DNA from 2 places in the Cohnella herbarum genome. Region 2 is predicted to be linked to the other one. Evidence: a T-box and tRNA genes for the amino acid it is inferred to sense, from the RefSeq annotation. Region 2 holds a T-box; the other holds one or more tRNA genes.
The links. A T-box is a leader RNA that pairs with one kind of tRNA and senses whether it is charged. The one in region 2 lies ahead of argS (arginine--tRNA ligase), so its partner is inferred to be a tRNA-Arg.

Region 1: it encodes a tRNA-Arg, which carries the amino acid that the T-box ahead of argS (arginine--tRNA ligase) is inferred to sense. The anticodon was not compared.

The regions. Positions count from the first base shown of each region.
Region 1 covers NZ_CP051680.1:5,608,953-5,618,011, forward strand. Annotated here, with positions in the region: gene nagA (N-acetylglucosamine-6-phosphate deacetylase) at 1-223, shown strand, start outside; gene HH215_RS23875 (hypothetical protein) at 817-1,038, shown strand; gene HH215_RS23880 (ABC transporter ATP-binding protein) at 1,106-2,902, opposite strand; gene HH215_RS23885 (ABC transporter ATP-binding protein) at 2,899-4,644, opposite strand; tRNA gene HH215_RS23890 (tRNA-Arg) at 5,012-5,087, opposite strand; gene HH215_RS23895 (PucR family transcriptional regulator) at 5,239-6,885, opposite strand; gene HH215_RS23900 (ABC transporter substrate-binding protein) at 7,072-7,914, shown strand; gene HH215_RS23905 (amino acid ABC transporter permease) at 7,945-8,589, shown strand; gene HH215_RS23910 (amino acid ABC transporter ATP-binding protein) at 8,603-9,059, shown strand, end outside.
Region 2 covers NZ_CP051680.1:5,972,017-5,981,075, forward strand. Annotated here, with positions in the region: gene HH215_RS25455 (carbohydrate ABC transporter permease) at 1-414, shown strand, start outside; gene HH215_RS25460 (extracellular solute-binding protein) at 463-1,830, shown strand; gene HH215_RS25465 (FAD-dependent oxidoreductase) at 1,859-3,244, shown strand; gene HH215_RS25470 (zinc-dependent alcohol dehydrogenase family protein) at 3,351-4,370, shown strand; gene argS (arginine--tRNA ligase) at 4,621-6,321, opposite strand; T-box leader at 6,415-6,636, opposite strand; gene HH215_RS25480 (YwiB family protein) at 6,786-7,208, shown strand; gene argS (arginine--tRNA ligase) at 7,205-8,881, shown strand; gene HH215_RS25490 (S8 family peptidase) at 8,919-9,059, opposite strand, start outside.

The DNA.
Region 1 (9,059 bases), 360 kb from region 2:
GACCTTGGACGAAGCCTTCCGGCGCATGGTACAGTTGCATGACGTATCCATGGCGGATGCATCGCGAATGGCATCGACTAATCCGGCCAAGCTTCTGCAGCTAGAGGCGATACGAGGCTCGGTCGCCGAGGGGATGAAAGCGGACTTGGTTTGTTTGCGGAGAGACGGGGCGGTAAGTTGGACCATGGTTAACGGGCGATTCGTTTATCGTAGTCCCGAATGAGTGTTGCGAATGGAAGCCATCCCTTGGGATTTTCGAGAAAACAACGTGATTTGGGGCTTTAGTCTGTTTTAAGGGCACCTGAGTGAAATGCACATATTAGGTATGCGTTAAAAATAACCGTGCTGATGCACGGTTATTCGAGTTTTTATTAATGGCGGCCCAAGGATTCATCCTTGTCTCGGGAATTCAGTCCCCCCGCAATCCCAGATGACGGCTGAAGCCGGTTATGTCTGGCTGCATATGCTAATCAGCGCGCTATTTGTCTTCAAACTTCCATCTAACGGAAGCAGCCGTCGCTATTTTGCCCATAAAGGGGCTTTTCAAAATCTAACGGATATGAGCGCTCTTATTGTAGTGTTTTTTAGTGAAAACTTGCCATTTGGGCAGGAATAGAGGCGTTCAGCGCCGTTAGATGTTTAAAACATGTGTTTTCGAGTAAATAGCGGTTGTGGCAGCCGTTAAAAAACCCACTCACGAATCCAACCTCGCGAGAGCACTAAATTTAGCGTACATCGCTAAGATTTTCGCTTGTGCAGGGATACCTCGTTCCACTATAATAAGAACAAATGTTCTTATTTTTGGAGGGATTAAGGATGAACAAGATTCCCGGATTAGACTTCGAAAATTTTATCGGTCGGAAAGTCGATCTCATCTATGTCGATACTCGCGGTAAATTCTCTCAACGCCGCGTAGATCTTTATGCGATTCGTAACGGAAAGGCTCGCGTATTCGACTTCAATAAGCGCGGATTTCGAACGCTCGCCATTGAGCGAATCCTGGCGATCCAGGCGGTTAAACCCGTCGCAGTTGGGTAAGGGTTCGGATGCCTCCGTTCGGACCGCTTCCTGGCTAACGTTAATCGAGCTAACCGCATTTTATCCATCAAGCAGGCTGCTCGGCGGCCTTATCATTTGCTTCCTCCGGAGACGATTCCGCCCCTTGCCATAACAGTTGCATTTCTGCGCTGGTCGCAAGCAGCTCCGAGAGAGTCCCTTCAGCCTCTATCCGGCCATCCTTCAAGACGATAATATGATCTGCGCGAGCAAGCGCCGCTCGGCGATGAGATACCGCGATACAGGTAATATCCCGTTCTTGGAATAGTCGCTCCCATAGCACTTTTTCCGTCTCGACATCGAGAGCGCTGGACAGATCGTCGAAGATGAACAAATCGGATTGCGTCAACAACATCCGCGCCGTTGCGGCGCGTTGAACCTGTCCGCCGGACAACATCACGCCTCGAGGACCGACGAACGTCTCGAGTCCGTTTTCCAGCGTCTGAAGATCCTGTTCCATTACGGCCAACCGGATAACCCGGTCGAAATCGTCATCCGACGTGCTCTTACCCTGCGTAATGTTCTCGCGAAGCGAGTCGCTGAACAACCGGGGTACTTGCGGCGTGTAGGAAGTTCTTGGCGGCTTAAGAAAGTTGGCGGGATCCTCCACTAAGCGTCCGTTCCATTCAATCGTCCCGTCCGTCTTCGGGAGCAGTCCTAGAAGCGTTCGCACCAATGACGATTTGCCCGAGCCGATCCTTCCCGTGATGACCAGAAACTCGCCGCGTTCCAACCGGAAGCTGATGTCTCTTATTCCATTCTCGGACTTCGGATATTTGTACGCGAGCCCGCGTACTTCCAGGCTTCGCAGGCGGTCACCCTCGTTAGCGTCCGGTTCAGTGACATTGGGAGGATCGCCGTACAGATAAATCTTGCTGTGTTCCGCGACTCTGTCTTCCTCGCCGGGACGAAACAGAATCCTCATCCGATTGAGAGCGACCCGTAATCGCTTATGCTGGAAAACCATGTAGCCGAACAAGGAAATGCTGAACGAGAAAGTAGTCAGGTAAGAGGTGAAGAGCGCGAAATCGCCGACGGTGAATCGGCCAGCCTTCATCTCAGATGCGCACATTAAGAGTATGACGCCCGTACAGATGCTGAGCACATGCTGGTTCAGCGATTTCATCCACTGCTTGAACAGATTGTCGCGAAGCGCCGCCTTCCGCCGGTTTTCGTTCAGCGTCAGGAATCGGTTCAGCACATGTTCTTCCGCTTGCCCCAGCTTAACGGCTTGAGCGGCTCCGAACGTCTCGGCGATGAAGCCGGTAATGCGGCCGGTCGCTTCCCTGTTTAACTGGGAGTATTTTCTCGCGCGGTTACCGGACAAATTGTTTAGCAGAGTGACGACCATGAGCGGAAGAATGGCCACGCACGTGATTAGCCAGTTAATTCGGGCCATCACCACTACGCAGGTGACGGCATATATCACCCGACCCCAGAAGTCGACCCAAGACTCCACGTAATCGACCACCTCGTCCACGTCTTCCCGGAAGCGGGTCATGGCTTCGCCGGGGGACGCGGGCAAGTTGCGGCCGGGCCATCGCATAATTCCTTCCAGCAAATTATTGCGCAGAACGGCTTGCAGATGGTAGATGTAGGTTACCCATTTGTAAAAGGCAACGTAGAACATGCCTACTCTCGTAAATCTGATAAGGCCGACAACAATAAGCGGAAACGCGAGCCATAGGAAATCGTGGGATTGGCCCGTGGCTCGGTCGAAGAACCATTTCATGCCTAGTCCTATACCAACGGGTAAGGCATGAAAGATACCCCATAATAATCCGTTGATGATATATAGGGAGGGGTTGTATCGAAATAAGCGCCCCAAGAACCGGGTGACGGTCATGCTAATTCCTCCTGTCGGTCGGTTTGCAGCAACCGAAAGTATTCCGATGACGGGTTGTGCGCTAACGCTTCCCTCATCCCGAATTCTATCAAGCGTCCTTCGCGAAGGACCATAATCTTATCGACGTTGTCGAGCGTAGATATACGGTGAGCAATTATAATTCCGGTGCAGCGCTCCAGCAATTGATCCACGGCCGTCTGCAGGGTGGCCTCCGTCGCGGCATCGAGCCTCGAGGACGGTTCGTCAAGAATGACCAAACTCGGCTTGGTCAAGAAAACCCGCGTCAATGCGAACAATTGTGCTTCACCGGCGGAAAGGGACGCACCTCCGGCCGATAGATGGGTATCCAGACCGTGCGGCATCGCGTCGATCCAAGGCCGAAGCCCGAGCCGTTCGGTCGTCTCGAAGACTTCTTCGTCAGACAGGTCGGGATTGAAAAGCGTCAAATTATCTCTGAGCGTGCCGTCGAACAATTGAACGTCCTGGGTAACCATGCCCACCCTTCGGTAGAGCGCCTCCAGTCGCAATGAACGGATATCCACGCCTCCGACCCGAATAGCGCCATTATCAATGTTGTACAGTCGGAGCAGCAGACGGCTGATGCTGGATTTGCCGCTTCCTGTGCGCCCTACAACCCCGAGGCGCTCCCCGGGCTTGAGTTCAAAGCTGATGTCGTGCAGCACCCGTAGATCCTCGTTGTAGCTGAAGTTCACTTGTTCGAAACATACGGAGAGCGGGCCTTCAGGGAGTTCATCTTCATCTCCCTCTTTAATCTCGCTTTGCAAAGAGAGTAGCTCCCGGGAACGGAGCATGCCTGATTTCGCCTTCTGGAATTCCTGCATCTGGTTGCCGAGTTGTTCGATCGGATCGTTCAGCATTTGCGTGTATTGGAAGAAGAGGAATAGCGTGCCGAGCGTAATCTGGCCGTGCAAATATAGTCGAACGCTTATTAGAAGCACTGCCGTGACCGAGATCGTGAATAAGACGACCGTGACGTTCCACGGCGTGACGCGGAGCATCCATGCTTTGAGGCCGCTTCTGAAGACGGATCGCATCGCCCGATGATAACGATTCATCAAGCGCGGAACGCCCCCGTTGGCTTGGACGTCTTCGATACCCGATATTCTTTCCTCGATTAGGCCGAACAAGGAAGCGTTTGCTTGACGCTCCGCCTGGGAAGCCTTCACGCCTAAGTTGCGGATGGCGAACATGACTCCGACGGACAGGCAGGTGAACGCAGTCATGGTTGCGGCGATCGGTAAGCTGTAGATGAACATATACCCAAGAATACCCGTGAGTAGCACGAAGCTTCCTACGATCTGCACGATGAACATCCCGAAGAAATTCGACATGTGAGTGACGTCCCCGTCGATTCGTTCGATCATTTCGCCAGGCGTTTTCCTATTGTGGAATCTCATATCCAGCCGCAAAGTGTGCTTGAGCAGACTGGCCCGAATCCGATTGGTCGAGCGCCAAGCCACGTCGTTCCCGAGATAGTCGAGCGATACCGTGAAGAGCTGGTTCAGAACGGCGACGCCGAGGTATAGACCCGCTAGCGCCAGCAGGCTGGAGATCGTTCCAGAGCCGGTCGCCTGATCGATAAAGCGCTGCACGATCTGCGGATTGATGAGTTGTAAAGCGATCGAAATCAGCAGGATGAACAACAAGAGGGTCAATCGCCACTTAACGGGGCGAAGATATTGGAGAAGCCAGGACATAGAGAGCGATTGTTTAGGCGGCATGGCGGGGCCCCTTTCTAAGTAAAAGCAACGCAGGCATGACCGTCGCGACCGTAAGGGCGGGAACCCTGGAGAAGGAAACAGAAAACCCCAGGCGTAACCGCCCGGGGTTGAGGTATACATGAGGACAATTAATGCATACGCACGACGGGATCAGCCGATCGATACAAGGCTATGAAGTTGGATTGTTGAGCGTTGATCTGGTTTTGCATCGGTGGCGACCTCCCTTTTCTTGATTAAATGAATACGAAGACTATATCACGGGCCAACGAAAAGCGTCAACCAATAAATGTTATCTGAAGAACATTTTTACTAGAGCAAACCATAAAAAAGAACCGCGCATCGGCACGGTTCTTCAACATTTTATAAATGGCGGCCCCGAGAGGACTTGAACCTCCGACCTGCGGTTTAGGAAACCGTCGCTCTATCCGCTGAGCTACGGAGCCACAGCAATAGTCATTATAACACGAATCCTCCTTAGAACCAAAACAAAATTGTGCCATTTTATACAAAGCCGTGCACTCGAATACTAAAATATGAATCCCCACCGATGCCATGATCAAGCCGCGAAAATCGCGGCTTTTAGCTTGAACGATTTTATTGCAGCAACGAATCGATGACGAAAGCGATGCGCAAACGCAAGGAATCGCTCGGGTCGCGTAGATGCCGATTCGTCAGCTGCTCGCATTTATCCAAGCGGTAAATGACGGTATTGCGATGGATATAGAGCTGTTTGGCCGTTTCGGCAATTTGACATTGATTGTCCAAATAGACCCGCAGCGTTTTCATTAGGTCCTCTTTTTCTTTATCCTCTTTTTTCAACAACTCCTTAAAACTGTCCCGCCAAAATTCAATTAAATCTTCGTTGTTAATTAAGCGAAGCAAATCTACCGTTTCTTTGGCCCGATAGGACTGAACAAACATCCGCATGTTTGCCAGAAAACCGGACTGTAAGGCATCGAATGCCTGAGAATAAGTCAATGGAATATCTATTAATTGCTCGACGGGCGTACCGACTCCAAAAGAAACCGGAATGGATAAACGCTGGTAAAGCTGCTCTTGCGCAGTGGAGATCCGTTTGAGCAACGCTTCCTCGCTCGATTCTGTTCGTTGTGAAGAAAAGAGCAGCACAATGAGATCATTCTTCGTGAACATTACAAAGGGAAGACCTAACTTGGTAAATTCGTACTTTAATTGAGCATACAAATAATCTCGCTTAGCATAGATGTCTTCTGCAGAACGGTGCTCTATACGATAAGGAAAATGGTCCGTAGTCTGATCTTCTTTGGCCACAACGCAGATATAGGGGGATGAATTTAGAAGTCCGTAATTTTTCCCCCTATTGATAATTTCTTGATCCGATGCGACGCGGCCTTCGATCAAATCGGAGAAAAACTCATTCTTGTACCGACGAGACCTCTCCTTGACAGCTTGCCTCTTCATCATTTCAAATCCGATGATGTTAGCAACTTGCTCGACGACGAGCCTCGGGAGCGGGATACTTTTCAACAAAGGATTCAATACGAGCAGACTTCCTTGATGGCGGTCCGTGTTGATGGGGTAAGCGATGATCTCAATTGGCCTCATTGGCGTAGGGTCTAGCAGACAGAACTGTCTGACGACCGGATCCAGGTCCGGATGCTCCAGATAAAAACGAAGAATAGTCGGTATTATCATCTGATAGGGCGGGTGCCCAAAATGTACGGAATAGGAAAGCGGTTCCGGTTTTCGATCCAGCAGAAGGACTGGGCATTCCAATAAGGTTGCAAGCGAATCGATAATCTCTGTAAGCCCCTTGCCATTCATCGCCATCCGAGAAAAGGACTGATGCATCTCTAAAGCAAACCGCAGCTCCTCTGTTTTCTTCTCGAGGACAAAGCTTAGGGATTGGCCCAACATCTCTCCGAGTGCCTGGTCAAGAGGCAGTTCAATAATCGGGAAGCTTAACCGATCGGCTAACTTCAATACATTAATAGGGATCTCGGAAAGAAATCTTTTTGTTTTAATACCCAGTCCTGCGCATCCATTGCCAGCCATAAGGCTAACGAGGGTCTCCAGAGCTTCCGGCTGGTCTTTCACGGCAAAAGCAGTCGTTAAGAGAAGTTCTTCCGGCTTTAGAAAATCGATAATATCTGGCGCATCCATCATATTCACTGAGGTCACGGTATTTGAGGAGCCCTTGTGGCCCGCAACCATTTTCGCTTCATGAAAAACCGGAATTTGGAGCAAATCGTCTAATGTCATTGATATCACCCACGTTATATAATATGACACGGAAGATGCGAACAGCAGATCCGATTGTACACTCCGACTATGAAACCTGCCTTTTTTTGGTCATTATAACCGATGACAAACCGGAAGTTGATACTTATTATATAGTCAATGACATATTAATGATATCAAACTTAACACAATGAGGAGAGAAGAACAATGAAGAAAATGGGATCTGTTGTAATACTTGCGATGTTGTTATTGTTGGTGTCCGCATGTGGGTCAAAGGAAGCGACAAGTACGCCTGAAGCATCGACTGCCTCGCAGAGCGCTAAGGAAAGCACAGAAGCCAGCACGCAGGGCGGCACTGTAGACGAGATAAAAAAACGCGGCAAATTGAATATTGGCACATCCGGTACGTTCAGACCGATGACCTTCATGGATGAGAAGGGAGAGCTTGTAGGCGTTGACATTGAAATTGGGCAGAAGATTGCAGAAAAACTCGGAGTAGAGCTTGAATGGTCAGTGGGCAATTTAGCCGGACTCATCCCTGCAATGCTTGCGGATAAATCAGACTTGGTGATGTTCAGTACGACGATGAATCCGGATCGTCTGGAAGTCATCGATTTCTCTGAAGAATATACCTCTCTAGGGACGGTGGCAGTGGTGAAAGAAAGCAATACCACAGTGAAGGATGTAACGGAGCTCGACGGGCTAATCATCGGTGTAATTGGCGGTTCGGGTGCACAATCAACTGCAGAGGGTATTGGCGGCTACAAGGAAATGAAACAATACCCGGGCCATGGCGAAGCAATCGCCGACTTGAAGTTAGGCCGGATCGACGTCTATGTAGCGGGAAGCATTGCAGCATACGATTTTATCAAACATGACACGGGCGGCGAGAAGCTGAAGGTTGTCGGACAGCACTATAACGAGTTGGATATCGGCGTAGGCATCCGCAAGAATGAACCTGAGCTGAAGGCTGTTGTAGACTCAGTCATTCAAGAGATGAAGCAGGACGGATCCCTGCAGCAATTGCTGGATAAATGGATTAGCAAGTGAGCGACCTTTATTGAAAAGAGTGTGAGGAATATGAACTGGGACATCATCTCCAATTATTGGCCGATTTATTTGAGCGGTGCAATTACGACCCTGAAAATATCGCTCTCAGTTATATTTTGTGCAACTGTACTGGGCTACTTCATTGCTCTTATGAGATTATCGAGTTCTCGATTGTTAAGAGGCGTAACTTTCACCTACGTTTGGGTTTTCCGTGGTGTGCCCATTATGCTTGTTCTGTTTTGGTTCTATTACGCAACGCCGTTCGGATTGGAATTATCCGCTTTTGCAGCAGCGCTCTGCGCATGTTCAATTGCTTCGGCAGCCTTCAAATCGGAAATTATCCGGGCAGGCTTAATGTCTGTAGATAAAGGACAATTGGAGGCTGCGGATTCGGTTGGAATGAATCCCTTGCAAAGAATGATCCGGATTACGATTCCTCAAGCCGTTCGGTTAATTATCCCTCCCTATATTAATAACAGTGTCATTATTCTGAAGGAATCGGCTCAAGTATCGATCATCACAGTGCCTGACTTGATGCTTGGCGCCCAACGGGCATACAATTCAACCTTTAGTGTTGCGGAAACATTAGGGGTTGCCGGAGTCCTCTACCTGACCATGACGAGCTGTATTATGCTGTTTCAAGCATTCATCGAGAAGAAATTGAGAATGAACTAAGGAGGCTGAAACGATGATCCGGATTCATAACTTGAACAAAAAGTTTAAGGAGAAGTCCGTACTGCGTAATATTGATCTCCACATCAAGGAAGGAGAGGTTGTCTCCATCATTGGCCCAAGCGGCGCTGGCAAAAGCACGTTGCTGCGGTGCATCAACATGCTTGAGGTTCCAACGGAAGGTCAAATTTACGCTAATGACAGGCTTGTGCATTACAAGAATAATTCACAGGGGAAATTAACCTTTTTCTCGAAGATGAAGCTCACTTGGCTGCGAAAGCAGGTCGGAATGGTGTTCCAGCAATTTAATCTGTGGCCAAATAAGACGATACTGCAAAATATCATTGAAGGTCCGTGTATCGTAAATAAGGTGCCTCGTGAGCAGGCGGAAGCAAAAGCTAGGCAATTGCTTCAGAAAGTCGGCTTGGAGGATAAAATCAACGAATATCCGACCAGCTTGTCTGGCGGTCAGC
Region 2 (9,059 bases):
CATGCGGCATTGATATTGCCGGGGATGTTTACCGCATTCGGCGTGTTTCTGCTTCGGCAATTTTACGTGGGCATTCCCGAGGATTTCTCCGAGGCTGCCAAAATCGAAGGGGCAGGCCACTTCCAGACGTGGATACGCATTATCGTTCCGCTATCGAAACCTTCGCTTGTGTCTTTAGTGATCTTGAGCTTCACTTGGAACTGGAATGAATTCGTTAACCCGCTCGTTTTCCTGGCCTCTAAGGAGCTGTATACGATTCCGCTCGGGCTCACCAACTTCATCGATGAATCCGGAACGGACTACACCTTGATGATGGCGGCGGCGGTCAGCTCGATACTGCCCGTCATCCTCTTGTTCCTCGCTTGCCAGAAATGGTTCATCGAGGGGGTGGTGTCCAGCGGCGTGAAGGGCTGATCGGTCCATGCGATGTACGATAACAACAACTGAAAAGGGAGATGTCGTATGAATAAAGTGAAAACGTCTAGTTTGATGCTCGTGTTGATTCTGGCTCTTATCGTTACGGGATGTAGCTCCAATAATAATAATAATAATAGTAAGCCTTCTGCCTCCGCGGGAGAAAACGGTTCGAATAACGTCATCAAATTGAAGTTCTGGGGAGCAGTCCCGGAGGAGAACGGACCGAAACAAGCGGTGGAGAACTGGAACAAAGCCAATCCGGACATTCAGGTCGAATACGTTCGCTTCGTGAACGACGAAAGCGGCAATACGAAGCTTGAAACGGCGTTGCTGGCGGGCGATCAAGTCGATCTGTTCATTAACTACCGCATGGACAAGCTGTCCAAGCGGATTGACGCAGGCATGGTCGAGCCTCTTGATAGCTATATCGAGAAAAGCGCTTTTAACGTGGAAGAGAATTTCGGATCGAACGCGATCACGAAGTTCGAGGACAAAACCTATTATATTCCGGCTATTATCTTGAATGATTTCGTGACGTTGAACAAATCCTTCTTGGACGAAGCGGGCTTGGCCATCCCCGAGCAATGGACTTGGGATCAATACATGGATTACGCGGCTAAGCTGACGAAGGGAGACGGCGCGGACAAGCGTTGGGGCTCGTACACCGACCTGCTGCAGCCGAAAATCTTCGAATATCTCGATAAAGCGGTGAAAACCGAGTTGGGCCCGGACGCTTTCTACAAACAAGACGGAACGAGCAATTTCGATAACCCGGCATTCAAGCAGTATTTCGATATTATGTATAACCTCGAGAAAACGCTCAAAGCGCAGCCGCCGATCGCGGAAGCTAAAGCAACGAAGATGGAAGGGATTCAACTCTACCTGACTAACAAAGTCGCGATGCACTGGATCGGCACGGCAAGCTTGCGCAACATCAAGAATACGACGGATTATCCGCATGATTTCATTACGGCGTTCGCTCCGCCTCCGAAGCTTACCGAGAATAGCGCTTATTTGGGCGGCGGCACGGGTTATCTGGATTTCACGACGATCAACGCGCGTTCCCAGAACAAAGACGCGGCATGGAAGTTCATGCAATGGTACGTAACCGAAGGCAATGAGCCTTTGATAGCGGGAGGTCGCGTGCCGGCTTGGAAGAAGGCGGACAAGGACAAAGTGGCGTCTCTCATCCTGGGCGAAAATCCGGAGAAGCTGTTCGACGTGGATTCCTTCAAGCGGGTCGTATTCGCGAACGTGGATTATGTTCGCGACACCAAATTCGATCATCTTGCGGAAATTCAGAAGATCGTCGAAGAAGAAGGCGAACGCGTGCTCATCGGAGAGAAGCCGACGGCGGACGCGGTGAAATCCATGAAGGAACGTGCGGACAAATTGCTGAAAAGCTCTAAATAAACGGTAAATCGGGAAGGGATGAACATCTGTGCGTAACAATCAAATTTCTTACGATACGAATATTCCGGTCATCGGCGACGTCGACGTTCTCGTGATCGGCGGCGGCCCGGCGGGAATCGGAGCAGCTCTCGCCGCTGCAAGAGCGGGAGCGAAGACGGCTTTGGTAGAGCGTTACGGATTTCTCGGGGGCAACGCGACGGCGGGCTTGGTCGGGCCTTTCATGAACTCTTATAGCGATGACGGCAAGACTCAGCTTGTTAAAGGCGTGTTCGATGAATTGGTACGGAGGATGGAATCGTTCGGCGGAGCGGTTCACCCCGAGCAAGTGAGAACGGGAAGCGCCTATTCCGGCTTCTTCAGCAAAGGGCACGACCATGTGACGCCATTCGATCCCGAGGCCGTTAAGCTCGCTGCGGCGGAAATGATGGAGGAAGCGGGAGTACGGATGTTCATGCACACCTTCTTCGTCGATTCCATCGTGGAGGACGGCAGGGTGAACGGCGCTCTCATCGTGAACAAGTCGGGCTTGCAGGCTATTCGCGCCAAGGTAACGGTAGACTGCAGCGCCGACGGAGACGTGGCGTTCCGTGCCGGAGCGGAGCTCGAAGTAGGCAGGAAATCGGACGGGCTTACCCAGCCGATGACGATGTTCTTCCGCGTGGCCGGAGTGAACGACGAAGAAATTCTGAAATACGTCGAGGATCACCCGGAGGAGCGGGATCTGTTGTTCGGCAGCTTGATCGCGGAGAAGCGGGAAGCGGGAGAATGGACGGTCAACAAAAACCACCTAGGCATTTATCGTACGACTCAGGCCGGAGTATGGCGAGTGAATACGAGCCGGGTACAAGGACTCGCGGGCACGAATGCGGAGGATCTGTCCAAGGCGGAGTTGGAAGGACGCCGTCAAGTATTCGAGCTGCTGGCTTTCTTCCGCAAGTACTTTCCGGGCTTCCGGAATGCGGTGCTCGTCGATACGGCAACGCAGATCGGCGTCCGCGAGACGAGAAGACTTGTCGGAGAATATATGCTGACTTCCGAAGATTTGATCAGCGGACGTTCCTTCGAAGATGTCATCGCTCTCTATGGCTATCCGATCGATATTCACAGTCCTAACGAAGTGACGACCGAGTTCAGCAAAGAATTCAAGACGGCGAATATTTATCAGATGCCTTATCGTATTCTCGTTCCGCAGAAAGTAAACGGACTGCTCGTTGCCGGCCGGTGCGTGTCCGCGACGCATGAAGCGCTCGGAGCGATCCGGGTCATGCCTTGCGCATTCGCGTTGGGACAAGCCGCGGGAGCGGGAGCGGCATTAGCGTCGGCTTCGGGAATCGAGCCGCGTAACGTAAATATCCGCGAGTTGCATCAAACCTTGCTTGCGCAGGATGTCGTTTTGCCTGCCGGTATCGCTTAATGAGCGACGGCGTATCGTACGCGAAGGAGTTAACGAACAAGAGCGGTTCCTTGAAGGTGCTCGTCTATCCGAACGGAACAGCCACATTGCGAACGGAGGAATAGAAATGAACATGATGAGCGCTCTTGTCGTGGAGAGCCCCGGTAATGCCGTTGTTCTTCAGGTGCCCATCCCTCGCGCTAAGAAAGGCGAGATTGTCGTTCGAGTCAAAAGAGCGGGGATTTGCGGTACGGATCTTCATATTTATAAAGGAGAGTATTTATCTCCTTATCCGATCATTCCCGGACATGAGTTTTCCGGCGTCGTCCACGAGGTGGGTAACGGAGCCGAGCGGTTTCAAGTCGGAGACCGAGTAAGCGCCGAACCGAACTTATCGTGCGGTCGCTGTCGCTTCTGTCTATCGGGCCGCGCTAACCATTGCGACAACTGGGCGGCGATCGGCGTTACGCTTCCCGGCGCAATGGCGGAATACGTCGCCGTGCCCGAGGAGCTTGCAACGAAGCTGCCGGATTCGTTATCGTTCGCGCAAGGGGCATTCATCGAGCCCGTCGCCTGCGTTGTACATGCTTTGAATCGGCTAAGTCCCAGGACGGGAGACCGCGCGCTTCTATTCGGCGCAGGGGCGATGGGCCAACAATGGGTACAGGCCTTGGCGCGTTCGGGCGTTTCGGAGTTAGTCGTCGTCGATCTTGCGGAGGAAAAGCTGGAGCTTGCCATGCGGTGGGGAGCGACTCAGGTGTTGCAGGCGGGTTCGGCCGCGACGCAGTTGCAGGGACGAACGGGGAAAGACGGCTTCGATATCGTCATCGATACGACCGGAGTCCCTCGGGTTATCGCGAATTCGTTCCAGTATATCGGACCATGCGGCCGTTATGTTCAGTTCGGCGTAACGAAGGAGGACGATTCCGTCCAGCTACGGACGTTCGATCTTTACCAACTCGAATGGACGTTTATCGGTTCGATGGCGCTTAACCATACTTTCGCTCCGGCGCTTGCTTGGCTTGAGTCCGGACGAGTAAGCACGGAACATCTCGTGACCCGCGAGCTGACGCTCGAAAGCGCCGTGAAGTATTTACAGGGCGACCGTTCGCCGAAAGATATGAAAGTACAGATTTCGTTCGAATAGATACGAGCAAAAGGATTGGTTCTACAAGAAAGCAGATCGAAATAAGGAAAAGACGGCGCTGGGATATGAACCGTGACTCCATAGAAGGGCGCTTTGAAAAAAAGCGAACCTCTTTGGGGTAACGGTTCGATAAGTCCTCCTGAGCTGTCTTTTTTTTATGTTAATATATTGATTTATTGCGGAAGGCTGTCCGAGAAGCCATTGATCTTCGGCAGCCTCTTTTCCGCGTTTAATCCCGCCGATACGTCGATCACATCTCCCTAGGAGCTTTAATCCCCAGCAAGCCAAGCCCATCCTTCAACACGTTGGCAACCGCGGCGGCCAAGCTCAATTTGGATAGAACCTCGGTTTTGTCGGCATCGTCGGCGATGATTTTACCGGAATTGTAGAAACGGTTGAAGGCTTTGGCCAAGTCCAGAAGAAATCTGGCGACGGCGAACGGCTCATGATCGCGTAACGCTTCCTGCAATGCGGCATCGTATCTGGACAACGTCTTCAGGCACTCCCAAGCCGTTTCCGACGAGAGATGTGCACCGTTCACGAAATGCTCGCCTTGCAACACTTCATAATCGCCCTTCCTGAGCAAAGCGCATATACGCGCATGCGTGTACTGCAAGTAAGGACCCGTCTCCCCATCGAAGCTGACCGCTTCCTCCAGATTGAAGTCGACCGACAATTGACGATGGTGCTTCAAGTCTCCGAAAATAACCGCTCCGACGCCGACCGCTTCCGCGACCGTCTGTTTATCCGGAAGGTGCGGATTCTTCTCGTCGATAATGTCCAGCGCCCGCTGGACGGCTTCGTCGAGAACCTCTTCGAGGAATACGACCTTGCCTTTACGGGTGGACATCTTCTTGCCGTTAACGGTCATGAGCCCGAACGGCACATGACGGCATTGTTCCGCCCACGTATAGCCCATTTTGCCCAGAACGGAAAACACTTGTTGGAAATGCAACGTTTGCTCGGCTCCGACGACGTACAAAATGGAATCCGCTCCTAAAGCTTGTTTCCTGTACATTGCGGTAGCGAGATCGCGTACGGCATAGATCGTCGAGCCGTCCTTCTTGAGGATGAGGCATGGAGGCAGCTCTTGCTCCTCCAAGCGAACGATCTGCGCTCCTTCGCTTTCCTCCAGCAGCGCTTTCTCCCGAAGCTCGCGAACGACGGCATCGATCTTGTCGTTGTAGAAGCTTTCGCCGGTGAAATGATCGAAGCTCACGCCCAAACGGTCATACACCTTATGAAATTCCTTCATGCTCTCGTCGACGAAATATTGCCAGAGGTCGCGGGTTTCCGGATCTCCTTGTTCCAGCCTCGCGAACGCTTCCCTTGCTTCATCCTCGAGCGCGGGCTCGCGTTCGACCTCCTCGTGAAACTTCACGTACAGCCTTAAGCTCTCTTTGATCGGCGCAAGCTCGAGCTCTACCCGGCTTCCCCATTTGCGATAGGCTACGATAAGCTTGCCGAACTGCGTTCCCCAATCCCCGAGATGATTCACGTTAATGACTTCGTGGCCCGTCGCCCGGTACAGGTTGACCAAAGCGTTGCCGATCATCGTCGAACGCAGGTGACCGATACCGAACGGCTTCGCGATATTTGGGGACGACATGTCGATGAGCACGCGCTTGCCTTTTCCGATATCGGAATGTCCGTAACTCGTTTCCGAGGCGCTGGCGACAATGTCGCTTTTCCAATGGTCGGCTTGGAAGAATAGGTTCAAGTATCCTCCGACGGCCAATGCCCGCACGGCGCTTTGATCGGCGTTGATTCGTTCGGCGAATTGCTCCGCGATCTTCTGCGGGGCTAGGCGCATCGTTTTCGCAAAGGCGAAACAGGGCAAGGAAACGTCGCCCAGTTCCTTCTGCGGCGGATATTCGAGCTTGTCGAACAGCTCTCCGGCAGTTACGGCAACGTAAGGTGCCAATAAGCTTGACGCGATGTGCATGAGCATGATTGAAATCCTCCTTGAAAAATGACTGGATTGGGACGTGCTGGGACAAGGGGGCGAGCGAATTTCGGCGAAAAATACAAAAAACCCCGTCTCGTAAGAGACGGAGGTCGTTTCCGCGGTACCACTCTTTTGGCATTCCCGTAAGGAATCCACTCATAAGGTTAACGGCATGCAGCCGGATTTCCCTAATACGCGATCGATTTCAGGAAATCAACTCCCGAGTGCGGTTCTCTCGCCCTCCTGTGCCGGCTTGCACCAACCCGGCTCGCTGCGTGACAGGGACAGACGCGATACTCTCTCGTTCATCGTCTTTTTTTATTATATTTCATTATAGCCATTTCCAACGGGCAGGCACAAGGGTGAAATAGAAAGATTTCCGGGCGAACCTCAATCATTGTATTTGAATTGATCAATCGATCTGTATATAGTAATAACAAGAGTAAAGGGAACTGGGAGAGGGACTTATGCCGGACAAAAGGAGCGTAATCGTCGATTTCCGCAGCCGGCAAGACGGCGATGTTCGACAGCTTACCTTGCATGGGGAGCTGTACCGGCTGCAATCCGGGTGGACGCTCGTCTATCGGGAACCGCCCGACGAGAACGGAAACGAGACGACGAATACGCTGTTCGTCCACGCGGACGAATTGCGGCTCAGAAGAAGAGGATCGATCTTCTTCGAGATGAGTTTCCGCGAAGGGGTCTCGCTTCCGGGCAAGATGGAAACCCCTTACGGACCTCATGACGTACAAGCTCTAACGTCTCTACTAGACATCGGGCTGACGGAATCCGGAGGCGGCGTCGAGTGGAAATACGATTTGCTTATGCAAGATCAAACGGTCGGAAGCTTTCATATCCGGCTCGATATTCGGGAGGAACACGTAGGATGAACGTATTGGAACAATTGCAAGTATCCGTGAAGGAGGCGCTTGCGGAAGCGGTATTGGAAGCGGGTCTCGTAGCGACCAAGGACGAGCTGCCGACGATCGCGTTGGAAGTGCCTAAAGACAAGACGCATGGCGACCTGGCGACGAACCTGGCCATGCAGCTGACGAAGATCGCGAAGAAAAATCCTAGGCAGATCGCGGAAGCGATCATCGAGAAGCTGGGCACCGGCCGCGCTTCTATTCAACTAGCAGAGATCGCGGGGCCGGGATTCATCAATTTCAGGCTGGACAAGAGTTACCTGCATCCGATCGTAGGCGAAGTGCTTACGCAGGGCAGCCGATACGGCGAAGTGAATGCCGGACAAGGCAAAAGAGTGCAGGTCGAGTTCGTTAGCGCGAATCCGACGGGCAGCCTCCACTTGGGCCATGCCCGGGGAGCGGCGGTCGGCGATGCGCTATGCAATGTACTATCGGCCGCAGGATACGAAGTGACGCGAGAGTATTATATTAACGATGCCGGCAATCAGGTGAATAATCTGGCTCGCTCTATCGAGGCTCGGTATCGCCAAGCGCTGGGTCAGGCGGCCGAGATGCCGGAAGACGGTTATCACGGCGAAGACATCGTCGGATTCGCCAAGGAATTGGCGGAGCAAGAGGGCGACCGTTTGCTCTCCCTCGGCGACGAAGAACGTTTCGATTTTTTCCGTACGTACGGACTCGACAAGGAGTTAGCCAAAATCAAACGGGATCTGGCGCGCTTCGGCGTTCTGTTCGATGAATGGTATAGCGAAACGTCCTTGTACGAGAACGACAAAGTGACCGAAGTACTCGCGGCGCTCCGGGCTCAAGGTCACGTATACGAGGAAGAAGGGGCAGTCTGGCTCTCCTCGACTACGTTCGGGGACGACAAGAACAGAGTACTCGTTAAGAACGACGGCAGTTATACGTATTTGACGCCGGATGCGGCTTACCATATGGATAAGTACAAACGCGGGTTCGATCAAATGATCAATATTTGGGGAGCCGATCATCACGGCTACATTCCTCGGATGAAAGCGGCGATGGCCGCGTTGGGCAACGATCCCGAGAAGTTGACGGTACTGATCGCCCAGATGGTCAGCTTGTTCCAGAACGGCGAGAAAGTGAAGATGTCCAAGCGTACCGGCAAGGCGGTTACGATGGAAGATCTCATGGACGAAGTCGGCGTCGACGCCATTCGTTATTTCTTCACGATGCGCAGCATGGACTCTCATTTGGATTTCGACATGGATCTCGCGGTGTCGAAGTCGAACGAGAATCCCGTCTTTTACGTGCAATACGCCCATGCAAGGATTTGCAGCATTTTCCGTCAGGCGGAGGAGCAAGGCATCGCGATCCTGCCTTGGCAGGAAGCCGCGATCGGCAAGCTGAACACGGAGCAAGAGTTCGATCTGCTTAGGAAAATCGGAGAGTTTCCCGAAACGGTCGCCGAAGCGGCCCGGATCTACGCGCCTCATACGATGATTCGTTACGTGTACGAATTGGCCTCCCAATTCCATAGTTATTACAAAGCGGAGCGCGTCATTACGGAAGATGCCGAACAGAGCCAAGCTCGTCTTCAGTTGCTGTCGGCTATCAAGATCACGATAGCTAACGCGCTTGCCCTAGTCGGAGTTTCGGCACCAGACAAAATGTAGTTGTCAGCATTCGATCGCGAGGTTATGCCGGGACGCTTCAGAGAAACTCGGCTGCTTTAATCATACGCATGACGTTAAGCTCCCCGGCCATCCGGGGGGCTTTGCCGTGTTGCAACGGCTTGGCGGAATTTTTAATGACGGCTTTAATCTGCGCCGGCGTCAGTCCGGGTTTTACGGA